Regions from separate parts of the Virgibacillus kimchii genome, predicted to be linked through region 2. Evidence: riboswitches for the same ligand, from Rfam matches in the RefSeq annotation. Region 2 holds a riboswitch; the other holds the start of a gene.
What was found. A riboswitch is a leader RNA that binds a small molecule or an ion and turns the genes downstream of it on or off. The one in region 2 is predicted to bind FMN.
Positions count from the first base shown of each region.

Region 1 (10,936 bases), 1.9 Mb from region 2:
ATTTTATTCAAACATCAACCGTTACCCGGGAAGTGATACTCGTCTCCATACCGATTGCCATCTTTATCGGTACCATTATGTTATCGAATAACATCCGTGATTTGGACGGGGATAAGGAAAGCGGACGTAAAACAATCGCAATCTTACTTGGCAGAAAAAAAGCCATTGTTCTCCTTGCCGGAATGTTCAGCGCAGCATTTTTGCTGACGCTCCTCTACATTCTTGCCGGAATTTTGCCGATATGGTCAATGATTACGTTTATAGCGATAATTAAGGCTGTGGATGTCATTAAGAAATTCAGAGGAAAAACAGAACCGATTGAAATGATGCCCGCCATGGCCGGAACCGGAAAAACAAATTCCATTTACGGGTTGCTGCTGGGACTGTCTCTTTTAATCAGCGCGTTTTTCTAACAATCATATTGTAACCACAGGCGACTGTTTAATCGAAGGAACCCATAGGACCCATTCCAAAGCATCAGAACGGAAAGGAGATCTTGATGAGTGAACATCTTAGTAAAGAAGACCTAGAGTATTTTAAGCAGCGGCTGCAAATGATGAGAGAACGAAACCAGGAACAAATAGATGAAAATGAAGGGCCGAATGATTCACTGGGAGAGCTCGCCAATTATGATAACCACCCCGGCGATATTGGAACAGAGCAATTTGAGCAGCAACGGGATGCCGGACTGGAAATGATGCGTCAGGAACAGCTCCAGGAAATTGAGGATGCGCTTAAACGAATTGAGGATGGGTCATACGGTTACAGTCAAAAATCGGGCAAGCCGATTCCCTTTGAACGATTGGAAGCACAACCCACAGCTAAATATTTAGTAGAAGAAGAATAACCATAAAAGCATGTCGTCTTTCTAAGGCTTGGATTCCCGCACACTTATGCTGCTGTTGTGGGAAGAATACATTTGTAGCCACATGAAAGACACATGCTTTTTAGTTTGTTAGGAGATAAGTGATTATACTTTTATACCCAAATCTCTAACCGGCTGGGAAATGCGTGGTGGGTCGCCGGTCAGACGATCAATGATATGTGCCAAAATTATTGATATAATGGTATATCATTCAGCATTTCACCTTTGGAGGTACTTTTCCAACGCTGTTTTTGTACATTCAAACACACCTCGCCCGATCAGCTGGCCCAGCGGAGTAATAGTTCCGGCGTAAGGCTGGAACCTTCCCTGCTGAGTGGAGCCAATTAGTATACTGTCTGTGGATGTCCCGGTTGCAGTTGTATTTGTTTCCATATCTTTAATCCCCATGTCCATCAGAGCCTTGGCTTTCGCTTCTGTTGCTGTCATGATGGACTGGATAAAGGCTTCTTCTCCCAAGGTCCCGTTTACCAGCACCCAAATGTTAATGGTTCCCGGCTTATATGCCAGGTCTCGGCCCACCCCGGAAGCAGCATCTATGGCATGTCCGGGTGCTGCCGTAACAACTATCAGAGCAGAGCATTCGCCCCTCTCCAAAAATCGGTATTCCACGTCAGCCAGCCGAACGGCAGTCATCATCCCGACCGTATCATTTGGATCAAAACCATTATCCGCCAAATAATCTCTCATCTCCTGCTTATGGTCTGCGCAATCGTAATTCTGTTCGACATGCCGATTGACAAGAGCGCTGTGCCAACCCACGCCGGATCCGGTTACGCCTGATGACATGGTCCGCAATGGCTGTTCCGTTTTCACCGTGATTCTATCTTCAGTGATATGCAGAAGTTCCGGCGTAATAAGTACGTCCCGGCGTTTTTCCATAACAGTGGGGACAAGTACCATTTGCGTTTTTGCCACCGTTGGGTGAGGGTGTGCTTCAATGGCAGCACCATAGGCTTCCTGAATCCCTTCTTTCTTTAACACTTCCCTGGACTTGTCACAAATTACTTTTTTCCCGTTCTGCAACAGGAGAATTCTGTCACAGTATAACCCGGCTAAATTTAAATCATGGAAGATGGAAATCACCGTTAAGCTTTTCTCTTTTGTCCATGTTTTCAGTACATCCAACAGTTCTTTCTGGTAGGCAATATCCAGATGGTTTGTCGGTTCATCCAGTAAAAGTATTTCCGGGTCCTGTGCCAGTGCCTGGGCAAGAAATACCCGCTGCCGTTCTCCTCCGGACAATGCATCAATCGGCATATCCCGGTAAGCTGCCACTCCCGTCTGTTTCATGACTTCCTCTATCATTTCCTCATCTTTCCTGGTCATGGATTGGAATAAGCCGCGCTGATGTGCATATCTTCCCAGGGATACTGTTTCTTTCACTGTGTAACTGAATGTTTGAACACTATTTTGCGGCAGGACAGCGACCAGCTGTGCAAAGGATTTTGCACTGTAGCCCGACACCGATTTTCCTTTTATCCTGATTTCTCCTTCCTTGACATCAAGAATACGGCTGATTGTTTTTAACAGCGTAGTTTTTCCGCTCCCATTTGGTCCGATCACGCCAAACAGCTCGCCTTTCTTCACTGTAAAGGTAATATTTTTTAACACTTCTGCCTGTTGATAGCCGCCGGAGATATTATTCACTTCGATCATATACTATCCTCTTCTTTCCTCCGATTTTCACTGTTATTTCCGTTTCTTTAAACCCTGTCTGCTTCACCTTCCTCCAGTGAGAAGCCTCCTGCGTCTTTGCATTAATATAATTGCAAATACAGGGGCACCAATGAGCGCAGTAATGACACCAATCGGCAATTCCGAAGGCGCGATAATCATTCTGGAGACCAGGTCTGCGAGAATAAGAAAACTTCCGCCCGCAATGGCGGATAAAGGCAATAAATGCACATGGTCAGGGCCCCAAAGAATACGAACGAAATGCGGGATCACCAGGCCGACAAAGCCAATCGTCCCGGATACTGCTACTGCTGCACCTGTAAGTATGGAGCCGGCAATCAAAATACTTATTTTCTTCCGTTCCACATTGACTCCCAGGTGCTGTGCCTGTTCCTCTCCAAATGACATGGCGTTCAGCTCTCTTGCATGAAAGGTTAATAATACGGAACCTAGCAGGAAAAACGGCAAAATAATCTGGATGTGGTCCCAGCCCCGCATAGAAACACTGCCCAACAACCAGCCGATAATTTGCCTTAGTTCGTCTCCTGTTAATGCGATCATTAACGAAATCAGGGCACCTAAAAATGAACTGAAAATAACTCCTGTCAATATAATCGTCTCTACCCTCAACGTCCGATCAATACGTTGCGCAAAAAACAGCACAAAAAATACGGTCATAAATGATGCAAGGATACTGAGTACTGGCAATGTAAATGCTCCAAGGAGCGGCAATGACAGGCCGAAAAAGATGGTTACGACGGCCCCAAGGGAAGCCCCGGAGGATACACCCAGTGTGTAGGGATCTGCAAGCGGGTTGCGCAGCAGCCCCTGGAAGGCCGCCCCTGCAATGGCAAGGGAGGCGCCGACCAGTCCGGAAAGCATTACTCTTGGCAGACGGATATTCCATACAATATTGGCATGTGTAGCATCTATAGATTCTCCCGATACCCCAGGAAGGATGTTTGCTGCTGCAATATGGATAATCGTGGAGAAGGGGACAGAAACTGTTCCCATTGATGTTCCCAATAAAATCGTCAAGATTGCCAAAACAGCGAGAAAAACATATGGAAATAATTTACTAGTCTTCGAAAACTTCCGGATAGATGAATTTTGCAAGCGTATCCGCTCCTTCTGCCAGACGAGGTCCCGGACGGCTGATCAGATCAGTATCCACTTGAATTACCTGCTCATGTTGAACTGCTGCGATCTCCTGCCATGCATCCCGGTCCATCAGTTGCCCCACCGGATCTTCTATATAATCATAGGTCAATATGATGACATCAGGGTTTTGATCTACAATTGTTTCCTCACTTAACTCCACCCAGCCGTCCTGGTCGGCTGCAATGTTCTCCGCATTGATCATCGTTAAAATTTGATTCTCAAAGGTATGATTTCCCGGGCTATATATTTCCGGCTCCGGAGAAATTTCAATGTATATACTTTTTACTTCTTCTTCAGCAATTTCCGCTGCTTTTTCTTCCAGTTTCGAAAATGTATCCTGCATGGCAGCAATTATTTCCTCAGCCTCTTCTCTTGTTCCTGTAGCTTCAGCTATCATTTCAATTGATTCATAGACACCGTCAAAATCAGCTGCGTCATTGACCATTAATACATTCAAACCGGATTCCCTTAACTGATCAATACCCTCCGGTGTATTTCCGGGATGAGCTAATATTAAGTCCGGTTCCAGCGAAAGTATCAATTCTAAATTCAATTCCAAACCGCCAATTTTATCTATTTCCAATGTTTCTTCCGGATAATTATCATAGTCGGAGACACCAACTATTCTGTCACCAAGTCCAAGTGCAAATGCGATTTCCGTGTTGCTTGGGATCAGTGAAACGATAGCTTCCGGTGCTTCTTCAATGGTGACTTGCTCTCCATCACTTCCTTCTATCGTTACAGGAAATTCCTCTGCCTCACTTTCCGGCTGTTCGGTCTGTTCTGATTCTGCTTCATTATTTTCTGTTTCTTCATTCTCTGTATCTTCGCCACATCCGGCCAGAACCCCAGCCAGAAGCAGGGTGGTGAATAATAACACATGCAATTTTCTCAATTTTTAATCCCCCTATTTTTGAGTTCTTTTCCTGATTCGCTCATGGGTTTTTGCCCATTAAAAAAACATCTCTTAAAACAGAGATGCTGAATAAGTATAATAGGAATCCACAAAGACTCCTCGTTTATCTTTTCACACACCTCCCTATCCGCGTAGGTCTAAATGGCGCTGGAACAAGGCAGGTCTCCTGACTTATGGCTATATGGATTGTTCCTTCCCGTACACGAGGTACAGTGGATTTTTACAATCTTTTTACCAATTACAGTGGCGGGACCATGTTGGATTTTCACCAAACTTCCCTTTTAAGTCTTGTTTTTAAAAGACACCTTATTCTTAGTCATTATTTAATTTTTACGCTAATTAAAGTATACACCACCGCTCTAAAATAGCAAAATAAAATACAACATAATATGACAAAAAAGCCAGCCTCTTCTGAGACCGGCTTCTGCTATTTTATGATTTTGTTAAGCAATTTCAACGCTCTTTTGCTCAATCCAACGCCGCATTCTTATAAACAATGGAATGAACATTAACCCGACGATAATACCTTTTATAATATTAAATGGAAGGATACCGTACAGTACAGCATAAAATTTCACACTCGTAATATGCATTTCTTCCATTCCCATAAACCATGCATAGACTGGTAAAATAATAAGATAGTTTAGTATACTCATCCCTATCGCCATCACGATCGTACCAACAATCAGACCTGAAACGACGCTCTTTACGCCTTTTCTGAATTTATGGTAAAGAAGTGCTACAGGTACGACAAACATAACTCCCGCCAGGAAGTTGGATATGACGCCAACCGGTTCGCCACCGCCAATTGCCATATAAAGCAGATTTTTGATTCCAACTACGATTACACCGGCCATCGGCGAGAATATAAGGGATGCCATCAGTGCAGGTATATCGCTAAAGTCAATTTTCAAATACGGCGGCAAAAACGGCAGCGGAAAATTAAAGAAAAATAGTACGAGAGATATTGTTCCCAGTAATGCCAGAATAATAAGTTTTAATAGATTTCTGTTTTTCATAATCTTTCTCCTCCATCTTTTTCGATTCCGATCTCGTGATGAAGGAAAAGCCTTTCACTCCATTAAAACATAAAAACCCTAAAGCCATAGGGGGCTTTAGGGAATAATACGTCAATGGAAAACCGGGTACACAAAAATGCACCGATTGGCTCAACATCTTCTCCCATCCAGACTATAACTGTCGGTTCCGGACTTACACCGGATCCACCGTTCAAGCATGCAAGCTTTCACGGGTCACGGACTTAGAGCCATGCAGCTCCTTACCGTCGGTCGGGAATTTCACCCTGCCCCGAAGATTGGAATCGAATATTTAATTTACTTATCTTCATTATACATAATATTATTCTGATTTCAAGGGAAAAGTTTTTCAACACATCCCTCTATTATTCCAGGTTTATAAACAATCTTCCTTCTGCCTGCTGTCTTGTTTCGTTTCTGAATTCATCTATAGCTTTAACTTCAATTACCGCTCCGTCTGCATAAGTGCTGCGCGGGACTGTATAGTATCCCACATAATTTCCTGGCGTTGTTTCCATCATCGGCAATTCGGTAGCATTGGCCATCTGCATGCCGAAGTCGGTCAGCGGCATGTGGATCATAAAGCTGGTACGTAATCCCGGCTCACTTTCAAATTCAATTTTTACCGATTGACCTGTCTCCAGGTGCTGGTCTTCTGTCGGCGTCAAATTCATTATTTCCGGTGCAGTATATTTGGCATAGATGGTAATTGTTTCCTCCATTATATTGCCTGCCAAATCCGTCGCCACAACCTCAATGACATTTTCGCCCTCATCCAGCAGTATGCGATGCGAAAACGCTCCATCCGTCACTGCTGTCTCCTGTCCGTTGACAGTAACTGTATCAAGGTTGGCATCCCATACCGTTCCTTCCACCGTCGCTGTTTCACGATTGGTCATTTCACCATCTTCCGGACTGGCAATCGTCAGTTCCGGTGCTTCGGTATCGAGCGTGACGGTAACAGGTTCGGATTGTTTGGTGGATTCACCTTCAACTATAGAAACAACTCGATAGTCATTTTCCCCTTCAGATAATGCTGTCTGGAATTCAAATGTTCCATCCTCATCAACAACAGCGCTATCCACTTCTTCTTCGTTATTCAATAACTGGATCGTCGTTTCAGGAGAAGCAGTTCCCTCAATGCTAATATCCGTTTCCGTCGTTATAAAGTCCGCTGACGGAGAAGTTATAACAGGATCTTCCACCTCATATGCTACCCGGGCACGAATCATATAGTTCCCTTCTATCTCATTAGCCTGTCTCCAAAGCCCGGTTATATTTTCATAACTTCTTCCTGCATAATCACCATCCACATCACTAGCCAGCGCAGGCGAATATTGATCTGCTCTTGTTTGTACATAAACGATATAAAAATCATCATCGACAATAATGTTTTCATCCCGCAAATCAATGACTGTCCATTCTGTAATATCCCTTATTGCTTCTGCCTCAAAGGGTCCGGCAAGTTTTTCTCCCGGCAATCCATCCTCACCGGTTGCATCCCATATTTCTACAGCAAATTCAGTACTGCCTGGACCGGGCCTTGGAAGGTGTTCATTTTCAAATTGGAAAACACCATCCGTAATGAGCGCTTGATCTCTGTCCTCGGGCAAAGATATTTTTACGGCTGCCCGGTTCCCGATATCATAAAATGTCCGCCCGATCTCCCCGGAACCGTCATCATATCCGATTTCCTCATATTCATAACTGTAAAATGGATCCAACGCTATATTTATTTCTGTTGTTTCCTCATCAATCGTAATTTCTTTTTCCCCGTAATGATACCCTCTGGCTATCACTTTCATCGTATACGTACCTTCATAGGCTGTCAGGTTGTATTCTCCATCCTCATCTGTCTCTACAGGGGTAATGTTGGCGTCTTCCATTAAAAGTAATCTTGCGCCTTCAACCCCTTCACCTCTAGCAGCATTACTTACCGTACCTGAAATGCTTCTTTCAGGAATTTCTTCAAGCAGAAAATGTATTTCATCCGTTTCATGACCCTCGATATCTATTGTTTTCTGGGCCGGGTAAAAACCATACGCCTCTGCTTCTACCGTATATTCCCCTGGTGCAAGGGAAGTTAATGAATAGGACCCATCAGCAGGATGCGTCCTCGTTGAACGTGTTGTTTCCAGAACACTTACTTGGGCATCCAGTGGTAATCCAATCTGATGTACCTGCAAATCTTCTATCGCGTTGTTCGTTTCAGGTTGATTATCACTTATTTTTTCCATATTCATATCTGCAGGGATGTCTTCATGATAGAGATTTGAACTCGATTCATTTGCCTCCAATATGCTGACATTATCTAAATACATTCCCGGTTTTGTTACTTCATTTGGCGTATTCGAGGTAATGTTAAAGCCAATAAATATACGTTCACCACTGTAGTCCGATAAATCGGCTTCCCTGTTTTCCCATCCACCTGAATCGTTAAACAAGAGCCGTACCGATCTCCATTCTTCCTGGTCTGTAGAAACGTAAACATATCCGACATCGTGTATCGCCTCGAAATCATACCATACATCGAAATTTAAATAAGCTTCTTCCCCTTCCGGCAATTCAACAGGCGGCATGACCAACGTAGCATTTGCACCTTTTGTATAACTGCCATGCAGGTTGGTAGCGTACACTTTTTCACCGGATGCGGCACTTTCCGGGCCGGATGTCGGCACACCCCATTCCCATTCATTTTCTTCGCCAAATGAGGTCCATCCAACCGGTTCTTCTTCAAAGTCTTCAAAATACCCAATTGTTACGCCTGTGCCAATAGGAACTTCGTATGTTTCGCTAACGATTTCATTATTCCCAAAATCGTTGATGATCCACTTATAAGTAAGTGTCCCTTCCTCCAACGCTTCACCGGCTATTTCGGCAAAATACTCACCATCCAAAAAGTCGCCGGATAAAAGAGAGGCGTCGATCGTTTGCCAATCACCGTCATTTATTTGGTACTCAAGCTCTACCGAAAGGACGCTGACATTATCCTGAACCTGTACATATAATGTCGTATTCATATCTTCATAAACTTCCAGCGGCATTTGATGATCATAGGTCGGAGCTTCATTATCCTCCCCTTCTTTCAACACATTACCGCTTATAGAGCCAAGGCCATCAACCATGGCAGAAACAGCATCAAATACATTTACAAGGCCATGACCATAGCCATTATTAGGCGCATCAGGATATTCATTATCAGTCCTTTCCACAGCAGTGTCCATCAGTACCTGCTCAATTTCCTGCACGGATAAGTTTGCATCCAATTGCCTTAATAAGGCTACGACACCCGCTACAGCCGGTGCTGCCATCGATGTGCCATTTTTATAATCATAACCGCCGCCTGGCATGGCTGAACGAATATTTACGCCAGGTGCAGAAATATCCGGTTTAATTTCATCATACGGAGAAGGTCCACGCAATGAGAAATTTGCCAAATAATCATTGGCATCTGTAGCACCGACTGCAAAAGACTCCGGATAATTGGCAGGAACAGCAACTGATCCGGGCCCGCCAGGATTGGTCAGCGTTGTATTTCCAGCCGCAAATACAGGGAAAATTCCAGAGGCTCTCCATGCCGTAACCGCATCCCGGTACCATTCATCCAGGCCCGGGCCACCGCCCCAGGAATTGTTGACAACATCCGGTGCTTTCGTTACGTCATCACCCGGTGCTAAAATCCATTGTGCTGCATCAAGCAGATCTGTATCATAGGCGCCGGCATCCGTAAATGCCTGCACAGAAATCCACTGAGCACCTGGTGCCATACCTATCTGATTCGATCCATCTTCCTCACTGCCAACCATGGTGCCGGTGACATGTGTACCATGACTGTTATCATCATATGGCACTTCTTCATCATTTACCGGATCAAAAAAGCTGTACGTATGATCCACTTCACCGGTTGATGGGTCGTAACCGCGATATTTTTCTTTTAATGCGGGATGCTCCCAATCAGCACCTGTATCAATACTTGCGACAACTGTTCCTTGCCCATTGATTCCCATATCCCAGACTGCCGGTGCGCCCACACGGTCTACATTCCACTCGATGTCAGCCGTTTTATTTTCAGGTAATTCCGCATCCGTGTCCACCGTTCTGATTAGTTCCCGCTGTTCATTCGGCAATAGCTTCTCAACTTCTGGAAATGAAGCCAGTTTTTCTGCAACCTCTTTCGTAGCTGTCACAGCTACACCGTTTACGATATGATAAGCATTGACATCCTCAGCAATGCCATCCTGCTCCGCTTCTTCAAGAAATTCAAGCACATTTTGCTGGGATTCCATCGCTGTAGATTTTAATTCCGATATAACTGCAGATCGCTGGATATGCTCCTGCTCCATCACTGATAAATTTGCTTTTTCTGCACGATCTCTCGCTTCCCGTGCTGTCTCCCTTATGTCTGCTGTTGCCTTAAACTTGATTAAAAATGTTACCTTCTCTTCATTTTCTAATTGATCCTGTAAACCATTGCTCACTTTATGCTGAAGGTCTTTCTTTGCATTTTGAGATTGACTTATTTTCCAATTAGGTTCCGCAAAAGATATCCCCGGTGCAATCAACGAGAAAATCATGACGAAGGCTGCCAAAATACTAAGAACACGAACCTGTCTTTGTTTCTTTCTCAAAACTTTATCCTCCCTTCGATTTTGAAACACTACAATCGAAAAACTCCCCCTTTTTTTACTTTTTCACACTGGCAATCTTCCAGTTTACTAGTTTAACTATAGTAGAAAACCAAATCAGGTTGTGTCGAAATATATCAATAAATACTTAATAATTCAAAATAATTAATAAGTACTACTTTTTTTAGTAGAGTTTAATAGGTAAAAAGTATGTAGAAAATTTACTAAATGCATTACCAACAAGTTAAGTGTTATACACTATAAAACTTAATCAGACTATCAAAAAAATAAAATGATTATTTACTACTATTTTTTTACAACAAATAGAATGAAGAATAAATATGGGGATAATATTCCTATGAAAAATCTTTGGGCCCTTGGAACTTTCCTATTAGAAAATTTTTGCACCAGGTCAATGGAATCATTTTTGCAGTCAGTCTCGAAGTAATTTCGGTTATCGGAAGGTCGTTAGATTTAAGAATTTAGAAGAATACAATTTGGTAAAAGTTCCAGATTTCATTACAACCAATCTGAATCTATTGGTATTAGCGCTTTGGTCTTGAAATAATACGGAAAGAATATTCTCATTTCTATATCAATAAAAAAGGTGTAAGTTCCAACTTAGCAACTCACAAAC
Region 1 is NZ_AP043951.1:1,503,297-1,514,232, forward strand. It holds gene ACZ42C_RS07700 (1,4-dihydroxy-2-naphthoate polyprenyltransferase) at 1-413, shown strand, start outside; gene ACZ42C_RS07705 (TraR/DksA C4-type zinc finger protein) at 500-847, shown strand; gene ACZ42C_RS07710 (adenosylcobinamide amidohydrolase) at 1,085-2,542, opposite strand; gene ACZ42C_RS07715 (FecCD family ABC transporter permease) at 2,606-3,676, opposite strand; gene ACZ42C_RS07720 (ABC transporter substrate-binding protein) at 3,639-4,616, opposite strand; cobalamin riboswitch at 4,777-4,961, opposite strand; gene ACZ42C_RS07725 (ECF transporter S component) at 5,081-5,656, opposite strand; FMN riboswitch at 5,808-5,957, opposite strand; gene ACZ42C_RS07730 (S8 family serine peptidase) at 6,040-10,248, opposite strand.
Region 1: another riboswitch for FMN. It lies ahead of ACZ42C_RS07725 (ECF transporter S component); the one in region 2 lies ahead of ribE (riboflavin synthase).

Region 2 (10,936 bases):
GCTTGGCTATAGCCCAACAATATGGATGGTGGAGGGGGAGAGATTCGAACTCCCGAACCCTGAGGGAGCGGATTTACAGTCCGCCGCGTTTAGCCACTTCGCTACCCCTCCATATTGTTAACCTATAAATTGACTTTTATTCAATTAATTTCAAGTGGTGCCGGCCAGAGGACTTGAACCCCCAACCTACTGATTACAAGTCAGTTGCTCTACCAATTGAGCTAGGCCGGCAAATAAAATGTTTAAGTTAAATTTAATTATTCATGTACTTTCAGTAATGTTCGTCGTGTTGCATGTTGGTTTGGTGATGCGGCACTCCTCGCAAGCCTGCACCTGGATGCATTTCGATGATGTAAGCGGCGGTTACCCCTGCTTCTTCCAGTTATTTCAACGAAGTTAATGCATCGGGGTTACTCTTAGCTTACTCGGCAGAAGATATGCTCGTTGCTCTACCAATTGAGCTAGGCCGGCAAATTAGAATGTGAAGTTATACTTGCACTTTGATCAATATGACGCATCTCCATCGACATGGTGGAGGATGCAGGGCTCGAACCTGCGACCCCTTGCTTGTAAGGCAAGTGCTCTCCCAGCTGAGCTAATCCTCCATGTGATGACCCGTACGGGATTCGAACCCGTGTTACCGCCGTGAAAGGGCGGTGTCTTAACCACTTGACCAACGGGCCGTATGATTGCAGTGTTTTGACTTAATCTGCCTCAAACCGACGAATTTTATTATACCTAGTTCCTATCAATTTGTAAAGGGAAATTTTCATTTTTTATGTCGCAACTGCTAAATTCCTGTCACAAACGGATTAGCAGGATTTTTCTTACTTAAAAAATACCCATTTGATTATACAAATAATCATCTTTATTATAAAAATAGATCCACTTTTAACGAGAGTTTTGTGAAAGCTCATAATAGGTTATAATGAACAAAAGATATAGTTGTAAAGGGGATTGGTACTGATGGAGAATTTATTAAGAGGAAAAAATATTGTAGTGATGGGTGTTGCAAGTGACAGAAGTATCGCATGGGGTATAACTAAATCCTTACATAAGGCAGGTGCCAACCTGATTTTCACCAATAGGCAGGAAAGATCCTATCAAAAATTAACTAAACTGCTGGACAAAAATAATATGGAGGCAAAATTGATTGTATCTTGTGATGTGGCGAGTGATGAGAGCATTCAACATGCTTTTGCCGAAATCAAGGAAAAAGTTGGCACCATTCATGGTGTCGTACACTCCGTCGCATTCGCAAATCGGGAAGAACTGAAGGGCGAATATGCGGATACATCCAGAGAAGGCTTTCTGCTTGCACAGGAAATCAGTGCCTTCTCTCTAGTCGCAGTAACAAAAGCGGCAAAGGAACTCATGACTGAAGGCGGCAGCATCATTACACAAACGTATCTTGGAGCTGAACGGGTCATCCCCAACTACAATGTAATGGGAGTGGCAAAGGCTTCTCTGGAAGCCAGTATGAGATATCTTGCAGAAGATATGGGCAAATACAATATTCGCGTAAATGCTATCTCGGCAGGCCCGATTCGCACCCTATCTGCAAAAGGTGTCTCCGGCTTTAACGAAAAAACAAAAATGATTGAAGAAAAAGCACCGTTGAGACGGAATATTGACCAGGATGAGGTTGGAGATGCGTCATTATTCTTTATTAGTGACCTTTCCCGCGGTGTGACGGGAGAAGTGCTTCATGTCGATTCAGGTTACCATATTATTGGCGGATAGACAGGCAGTGCCATTATAAGAGCAGTACTCTTATAATGGTTTTTTTTATGCGTATTAATATACAACTGTATATTTTCCTTAAACATGAAGAAAATAAGGCATACTTACTATTTAAGGGGAATTTAAGATGCAGGAAGAACAAACTGAGCTGCTCAGAAACATCCGCTCCATAAAAAAACAACTATCAGAACTGGAAATAGACTATTGGCAATCCTATTCAAGTTTGGGTAATTGGCAATTTTGGGTTGTGATTGTAATGGTTTTGGTTCCTTTATTGATTTTATTTTTTTCCATTGATAGAAAAAAGGCGTTGCTTATTGGTTTTTTTGGTTTTAATTATCATACATGGTTCCAATATACGGATTCCACAGGGATAAAACTGGGATTGTGGGAGTATCCGTACCAAATTATACCTTTTCTTCCAAGTTTTGCTTTAGACGCAGCGTTCGTTCCTATTGTTTTTATGCTGCTTTACCAGTGGACGTTGAAACATCATAAAAATGTGTACCTGTATGCCATCCTCCTATCAGCAATCCTGGCATTTATTCTCAAACCCATGCTGGTAGCCTTTAACCTGTTTCAAATGTATGAGTGGGTAAACTATTTTGTTTTATTCGCTTTTTATTATTTATTCTTCCTTATATCAATTGGGATTACAAACATATTTATATGGCTGAAGAAAAAAGCTTAAAATTCATTTCATTCCAAACACCATTTATGATGGTGTTTTTCTGTGCTTCCATGCTACTATAAAAAGAACAGACAAATCAATGCAAAGAGGGGTGACCTGCTTTGGAAAGATGGTTTGGCGGCACAGCAGAAGATCAGTTTGTTTTTTTCAGCACAAGTCACATCTTTATGATTATCCTTTATGTCGTTGCATTAACTGCACTTTTATACAGCTTTAAAAAATTTGCAGTAAAGCCGTATCTTTTAAACATATTCAGATGGTCGTTCGCAGCCTTCCTTATATTATCGGAAACAACCTATCAAGTCTGGATGGCGGTTAATGATATGTGGCATCCCGGGCACAGCCTCCCGCTCCAAATTTGTACGCTGGCAGGCATCATGGCCATCATTGGTTTGATTACGCGTAATAAAAGTATCATGATTTTTACTTTTTTTATAGGTTTTATTCCGGCGGGATTGACCATTATCACCCCGGAACTGTCTTTTGATTATCCACACTTTCGTTACTGGCAATTTTTCTTGTTTCATATCATTTTATCCTGTACCAGCCTTTATTTTATATTGGCACATAAGGTTACAATTACGTTTAAAACTACGCTCAAGGCATTTATGGTTTTACTTGTATACGCCTTCTTTATCGGTGTGTTTATTAATCCAATGTTTGGCGGCAATTATTTATTCCTGTCTGATTCTCCCGCAAATGAAACGTTAATTAACTTTCTTGGGAGCGGCATGATGTATATTACTAATCTGGTTATTGTTGGATTTATCGTGTTTTTAATTTCATTTGCCATTTATAAACTGGTAGGCCAGCGGGAATAAGAAATATTTTATCAAAGCTGAAGATACAGCAGAAGTGATCTTTGTATGGAGAAGCTGACGTCTGCCCATACTTGGAAATTCTTCTGGCATCATTTTAACAAATAAATTCCCAGTACCATTAAATTACTGGGTTTTACAACGCAGATATTCTTTATTTAAAACAAAAAAAGAAGTAATTACTTGTTACCTTGTTTAAAAAGGTGGGTAATTACTTCTTTTCAGGTTGAAAAACACTATTACTTAAATCTCTTTCAAAACATTACACATTTCTACAGCCGCAGCTGCAGCTTCTGCACCTTTATTGCCTGCTTTTGTACCAGCTCGTTCCACTGCCTGCTCAATTGTTTCTGTCGTAAGCACACCAAATATAACCGGTTTGCCACTTTCCAGGGATGCATTCGCAACTCCTTTTGACACCTCACTGCATACATAGTCATAATGTGTTGTAGCACCTCTGATCACCGTACCAAGCGTAATAACAGCATCATATTCTTCCTTCATTGCCAGTGTTTGAGCAGCCAGCGGTATCTCAAATGCACCCGGCACCCAAACAACATCCATCTGCTCCTCTTTTACCCCATGCCGCTTTAATGTGTCCTGCGCACCTGTTAACAGATTTTGCGTAATGAACTCATTAAACCGGCTGACAACTACTCCTATTTGCAGGTCCGTTCCTACCAAACTACCTTGAATTACTTTACCCATGGATGTCTACTCCTTTCACAGAATGTATATCATCAGATTTTCTCTATATACTGCATCTTTTCCCGATGTGCAATTAAATCTTCAATGCTAATTAATTTTAAATTAAAAGCCGCAGCCATTTCTTTTAAGTCGGGAACTCTTGCCATTGTTCCGTCATCTTTAATGATCTCGCATATAACCCCTGAAGGAAACGATCCGGAAAGTACGGCTAAATCGACTGCTGCCTCCGTATGCCCGGGGCGTGCCAGCACCCCACCATCTTTAGCAATTAGCGGAAATACATGGCCAGGCCTTTTAAAATCTTCAGGCTTTGCATCAGCACGTGTTATAGCCTTTATTGTTTCGGCTCTTTCCCATGCACTAATTCCGGTAGTCGTGTTTATGTGGTCCACACTTACCGTAAAAGCTGTACCCAATGGATCTGTATTTTTCTTTTCCATCATAGGAAAATCCATCTTTTCACCTAATGCTTTTGTTATCGGCATACAAACAAGCCCTTTTCCATGAGTTATCATGAAATTAATTAATTCCGGTGTCGCTTTTTCGGATAATGCAAGCAAATCCCCCTCATTTTCTCTGTCTTCATCATCCACCACAATAATCGGTTTTCCTTTTTTCAAATCAGTGATTGCTTCCGGAATCGTATGAAACATTTCTATTAAACTCCTCTCATGCTGGTTGAATTTTACCACTCAATACGAATAACCAGCTTATTTCCCGGGGTGGTGTTTAAGCATATTTTGAACATATTTCCCCAGCATGTCATATTCCAGATTTACAAGATCCCCAACTTCTTTATTTCCCATTATCGTATTATCGAAGGTGTGGGGAATTAATGAGATGGTAAAAATATTATTCTCCACGTTAAATATAGTCAAACTAATACCGTCCACTGTAATCGACCCTTTTTTCAGCAGCAATTCCGAAAAATTTTCCGTCGTTTCAATATCATAATAAACAGCATTTTTCGCTCGTTCTTTTCTTATAATCGTTCCGGCTTCATCTATATGGCCGGAAACAACATGACCGCCAAACCGGTCATTTGCTTTCATAGCGCGTTCCAAGTTTACTCCTGAACCTCTGTCCAGGTTGTTTAAGGAAGTTGAGCTCATCGTTTCCGGCATGACATCAACCTGAAAAACTTCTGTAGAAAAGTCTGTTACCGTCAGACAGATGCCATTCACAGCGATACTGTCTCCCACTTTTACATCTTCCAGTACTTTTGCTGCGCTGATTAATAACTTGACCGAGTTTTCCTCTGTTTTTTCCAATTCTTTTATAGTTCCCTGTTCCTCAACAATTCCTGTGAACACAGTTACCCCTCCCGCAAATGTATATATGCATTCCTTCCTCCTACTTCGTTTTAGCAACAAAAAAACCTCTGAATTCACTTCAGAGGCTGTTAGGTACGAATTTAAGATAATAAGCACAATATATAAAATACATAAAACAGGTACACGGATACACTGAAACAACAAAAGGATACAGAAAAATAACCCTCTTGTAAACGCAACAAGTGTAACTGTCAGCACCAATCCATGCTTACTCATCTAAAATTCCTTCTCCCATCCAGACTTTAACTGTCGGTCCCGGATTTTCACCAGGTCCACCGCTTGGTTATATAACCTCACGGGTCACGGACTTAGAAGCAGCTGATGCTTCATCACCGTCGGTTGGGAATTTCACCCGACCCCGAAGGAATACTTTAAAATATTTAGTTTTCAGTATTAATATAGCATTGTTTTTTTAAAGAAACAAGAGGAGAAATTTTACTGGCAGTATCTATTCTGGAATTGCTCATTAAATGAGGTTCTGGCGCAGATCAGTTTATATACATTACTTATGGATAAGGATGTATCAGCTTTTTTACTTTAGTTGCGAGGTAAAAAGAATTACGAATCAGTAATTATCAACGGCGGAATAATAGGATGTTCGATATTGGAGTGATCTATCATGAGCGGTTTAAAAGTTATGTTTAAACCTTTATCTGTGTTTAAAAAAAGAAAAGGCTGTCCCTATGTTTGAGACAGCCGAATGTATGCCAGCATAAGAATTCCTGGGGTGAAATTCTTTTCACTTTTTATTTAGCACTGCTGTAGGATGGAGCTCCCTCCCTCACAGCAATATATTCAGGACGGGGCTTGCCGCCTGAAAATGGTTCAACCAGCTGATTTTCCACGCTATTGTATACCATAAACAAATTATTACGCGGATATGGTGTCATATTACTCGTCGAACCATGCATCGTATTGGACTCGAATAAAGTGATCGAACCCGCTTTTCCGGTTGGTACCGAAATACCTCCGCCTTGTTCGGCTAGCCAACGCAGGCTGTCATTATCCGGGACACCAAGCTTTTGCTTTTGCAATGATTTTTTATAGTTATCATCCGGCGTTTCTCCTATGCAACTAATATAATAATTTTGGGACCCGGGTATAAGCATCAGCGGTCCGTTATATGTGTAATTATCAGATAGTGCAATAGAAAGGCTGACTGCTCTCATTCGCGGCATACCATCTTCTACATGCCATGTTTCAAAGTCGGAATGCCAGTCAAATTCTTTCCCTTTAAAGCCGGGTTTGTAGTTAATTCGGGATTGATGGATATATACATCACTTCCCAGCAGATGATTTACTATGTCTAATATACGTTGGTCATTTGCTACATCTTTGAAATAATTATCATCTTTATGCACATGGAATATGGAACGGATATCTTCACTTTCCGGCTCGCGGATCACTTTGTCGGAATTCACATCCTCATTTGCATCCTGCAATTCAAAAATAGCTTTCTGCAGATCTGCAACTTCTTCTTCCGGAAAGAAGTTTTCAATTTGCAAAAAACCATTCTTTTCATAGAAGTCTAACTGTGCTGTAGTAATGGGCGCCTGATTATCCTTAGATCTTTCCGTATGAACAACAGGGTCCTTTCTTTCCAAAATTTTTGGTGTATCCCCTTTTCTTGAAGGATAAAGGTCTTTCATAATTTCGAACACTCCCTCGTCGAAAATTTTTCTTGGCAATTTGCCTGCATAAAATAATCCTCTTATACTGACATACCAATTGAAGATACCCCATATAACAATACGTACCCTGTTATTTATTAATTAAACACCTAAAATAGAAAAGTTTTAAAATTATAGGAAATTTTACCGCCTTACCATTACTAAATGTGTTATAGCATTAAATTAAAAAAACGCTCCATCCCTTAAAGGACAAGCGTTTACCTGAGAGCTTCCAGCCGGACTTGAACCGACGACCCCTTCCTTACCATGGAAGTGCTCTACCTGCTGAGCTATGGAAGCATTATATTTAAACATAAAAATGGCTCCACAGGTAGGATTCGAACCTACGACCGATCGGTTAACAGCCGATTGCTCTACCACTGAGCTACTGTGGAATATGGATAAATATAACTATATGATTACTTTATATAGTATTTCCGATATTCCTTAGCTTATTCAATTCAAGCATGTAGTAGAAAATAAATCAATAAAAACTGCCTGGCGGCGTCCTACTCTTGCAGGGGCAAAGCCCCAACTACCATCGGCGCTGGAGAGCTTAACTTCTGTGTTCGGCATGGGAACAGGTGTGACCTCTCCGCTATTGCTACCAGACATACATGTTGTCCCTAAATGGGAGACAAGACATATTATATGCATTTTCCACAAAAAATGCAAGGGTTTTTTTAACTTTATACCCTAAAAACTAAATAAGAGAAGCCAACGACATATTTTAGTTTAGTTAAGTCCTCGATCTATTAGTATCCGTCAGCTCCACGTGTCACCACGCTTCCACCTCGGACCTATCAACCTCATCGCCTCTGAGGGATCTTACTCATTTTAAATGATGGGAAGTATCATCTTGAGGGTGGCTTCATGCTTAGATGCTTTCAGCACTTATCCTTTCCACACGTAGCTACCCAGCTATGCTCCTGGCGGAACAACTGGTACACCAGCGGTGTGTCCATCCCGGTCCTCTCGTACTAAGGACAGCTCCTCTCAAACTTCCAACGCCCACGACGGATAGGGACCGAACTGTCTCACGACGTTCTGAACCCAGCTCGCGTACCGCTTTAATGGGCGAACAGCCCAACCCTTGGGACCGACTACAGCCCCAGGATGCGATGAGCCGACATCGAGGTGCCAAACCTCCCCGTCGATGTGAACTCTTGGGGGAGATAAGCCTGTTATCCCCGGGGTAGCTTTTATCCGTTGAGCGATGGCCCTTCCATGCGGAACCACCGGATCACTAAGCCCGACTTTCGTCCCTGCTCGACTTGTAGGTCTCGCAGTCAAGCTCCCTTCTGCCTTTACACTCTGCGAATGATTTCCAACCATTCTGAGGGAACCTTTGGGCGCCTCCGTTACCTTTTGGGAGGCGACCGCCCCAGTCAAACTGCCTGCCTGACACTGTCTCCGGACCGGATCACGGCCCTGGGTTAGAAGGTCCATACAGCCAGGGTGGTATCCCACGGGTGCCTCCACGTAAGCTGGCGCTCACGCTTCCAAGGCTCCCACCTATCCTGTACAAGCTGTACAGACATTCAATATCAGGCTACAGTAAAGCTCCACGGGGTCTTTCCGTCCTGTCGCGGGTAATGCGCATCTTCACGCATAGTATAATTTCACCGGGTCTCTCGTTGAGACAGTGCCCAAGTCGTTGCACCTTTCGTGCGGGTCGGAACTTACCCGACAAGGAATTTCGCTACCTTAGGACCGTTATAGTTACGGCCGCCGTTTACTGGGGCTTCAGTTCTGTGCTTCGGGTAAAACCCTAACACTTCCCCTTAACCTTCCAGCACCGGGCAGGTGTCAGCCCCTATACTTCGCCTTGCGGCTTCGCAGAGACCTGTGTTTTTGCTAAACAGTCGCTTGGGCCTATTCACTGCGGCTTCTCATGCAAGAAGCACCCCTTCTCCCTAAGTTACGGGGTCATTTTGCCGAGTTCCTTAACGAGAGTTCTCCCGCTCACCTTAGGATTCTCTCCTCGCCTACCTGTGTCGGTTTGCGGTACGGGCACCTATGAACTCACTAGAGGTTTTTCTTGGCAGTGTGAAATCGGGAACTTCGCTACTATATTTCACTCCCCATCACAGCTTGAGATTGCCAGACGGATTTGCCTGCCTGACTCTCTTGCTGCTTGGGCGCACGCTTCCATCCGTGCGCTTTCCCTATCCTTCTGCGTCACCCCGTCGTTCAAACGCTCATGAGGTGGTACAGGAATATCAACCTGTTGTCCATCGCCTACGCCCTTAGGCCTCGGCTTAGGTCCCGACTAACCCTGAGAGGACGAGCCTTCCTCAGGAAACCTTAGGCTTTCGGTGAAAGAGATTCTCACTCTTTTCTCGCTACTCATACCGGCATTCTCACTTCCAATCGCTCCACCAGTCCTCACGGTCTGACTTCTCTGCCATTGGAACGCTCTCCTACCATTGTTCGTAAGAACAATCCGCAGCTTCGGTGATACGTTTAGCCCCGGTACATTTTCGGCGCAGAGTCACTCGACCAGTGAGCTATTACGCACTCTTTAAATGGTGGCTGCTTCTAAGCCAACATCCTGGTTGTCCGGGCAACTCCACATCCTTTTCCACTTAACGTATACTTTGGGACCTTAGCTGGCGGTCTGGGCTGTTTCCCTCTCGACTATGAACCTTATCACCCATAGTCTGACTCCCAAGCAAAAGTATCCGGCATTCGGAGTTTGACTGAATTCGGTAACCCGGTGAGGGCCCCTAGTCCAATCAGTGCTCTACCTCCGGTACTTCACACTTGAGGCTAGCCCTAAAGCTATTTCGGAGAGAACCAGCTATCTCCGTGTTCGATTGGCATTTCACCCCTACCCACACCTCATCCCCGCATTTTTCAACATACGTGGGTTCGGGCCTCCTGTCAGTGTTACCTGACCTTCACCCTGGACATGGGTAGATCACACGGTTTCGGGTCTACGACCGCATACTTACTTCGCCCTGTTCAGACTCGCTTTCGCTGCGGCTCCGTGTCTTCCACTTAACCTTGCATACGATCGTAACTCGCCGGTCCATTCTACAAAAGGTACGCCGTTACGCATTAACGCGCTTCGACTACTTGTAGGCACACGGTTTCAGGTTCTGTTTCACTCCCCTTCCGGGGTGCTTTTCACCTTTCCCTCACGGTACTGGTTCACTATCGGTCACTGGGGAGTATTTAGCCTTGGGAGATGGTCCTCCCGGATTCCGACGGAATTCCTCGTGTTCCGCCGTACTCAGGATCCACTCCGGAGGAAACTCTTTTTCAATTACAGGGCTGTTACCTTCTGTGGCTGGCCTTTCCAGACCGATTCGTTTAAAGAATTTCTTGGTAACTCCAATGGAGTGTCCTACAACCCCGGAAAGTAAACTTTCCGGTTTGGGCTCGTTCCGTTTCGCTCGCCGCTACTTGGAAAATCGCTTTTGCTTTCTCTTCCTCCGGGTACTGAGATGTTTCAGTTCCCCGGGTCTGCCTCATCTATCCTATGTATTCAGATAGATGTACTGCTCCATTACGAACAGTGGGTTCCCCCATTCGGAAATCCCCGGATCGAAGTTTACTTACAACTCCCCGAGGCATATCGGTGTTAGTCCCGTCCTTCATCGGCTCCCAGTGCCAAGGCATTCACCGTGCGCCCTTATTCACTTAACTAAGCTTTACAATGAATAAGCGTCACTAATTTTATTAGCCTTCGCTTAAAATCAATCCAGCTTCAGCTCCTAGCGACTAGCGAACTTCCTTCGCCTCCGTACGATAAGTCAACATCAACTCGCTCTCGCTTGTCGTGTTTCCTTTATCTCCTTCGGTAGAATAATCAGCTAAGTTCGCCTCTTTGCGAGGCTACGCTGATCCACCCTGCTTGGCAGGGCGCAGTTCGTACGTCGCTGAACAGTCGCTTCAGCCTTTTACTTGATGTCGTTGTTACTCTTATTTAGTTTTCAAGGTACAAAAATGGAGCCTAGCGGGATC
Region 2 is NZ_AP043951.1:3,366,639-3,377,574, reverse strand. It holds tRNA gene ACZ42C_RS16320 (tRNA-Gln) at 1-16, opposite strand, end outside; tRNA gene ACZ42C_RS16315 (tRNA-Tyr) at 27-111, opposite strand; tRNA gene ACZ42C_RS16310 (tRNA-Thr) at 156-231, opposite strand; tRNA gene ACZ42C_RS16305 (tRNA-Val) at 530-605, opposite strand; tRNA gene ACZ42C_RS16300 (tRNA-Glu) at 612-683, opposite strand; gene fabI (enoyl-ACP reductase FabI) at 967-1,743, shown strand; gene ACZ42C_RS16290 (hypothetical protein) at 1,871-2,434, shown strand; gene ACZ42C_RS16285 (YwaF family protein) at 2,536-3,255, shown strand; gene ribH (6,7-dimethyl-8-ribityllumazine synthase) at 3,496-3,960, opposite strand; partial or broken gene ribB (3,4-dihydroxy-2-butanone-4-phosphate synthase) at 3,999-4,613, opposite strand; gene ribE (riboflavin synthase) at 4,671-5,273, opposite strand; FMN riboswitch at 5,514-5,664, opposite strand; gene thpD (ectoine hydroxylase) at 6,041-6,943, opposite strand; tRNA gene ACZ42C_RS16260 (tRNA-Thr) at 7,192-7,264, opposite strand; tRNA gene ACZ42C_RS16255 (tRNA-Asn) at 7,285-7,359, opposite strand; rRNA gene rrf (5S ribosomal RNA) at 7,461-7,576, opposite strand; rRNA gene ACZ42C_RS16245 (23S ribosomal RNA) at 7,700-10,618, opposite strand; tRNA gene ACZ42C_RS16240 (tRNA-Ala) at 10,920-10,936, opposite strand, start outside.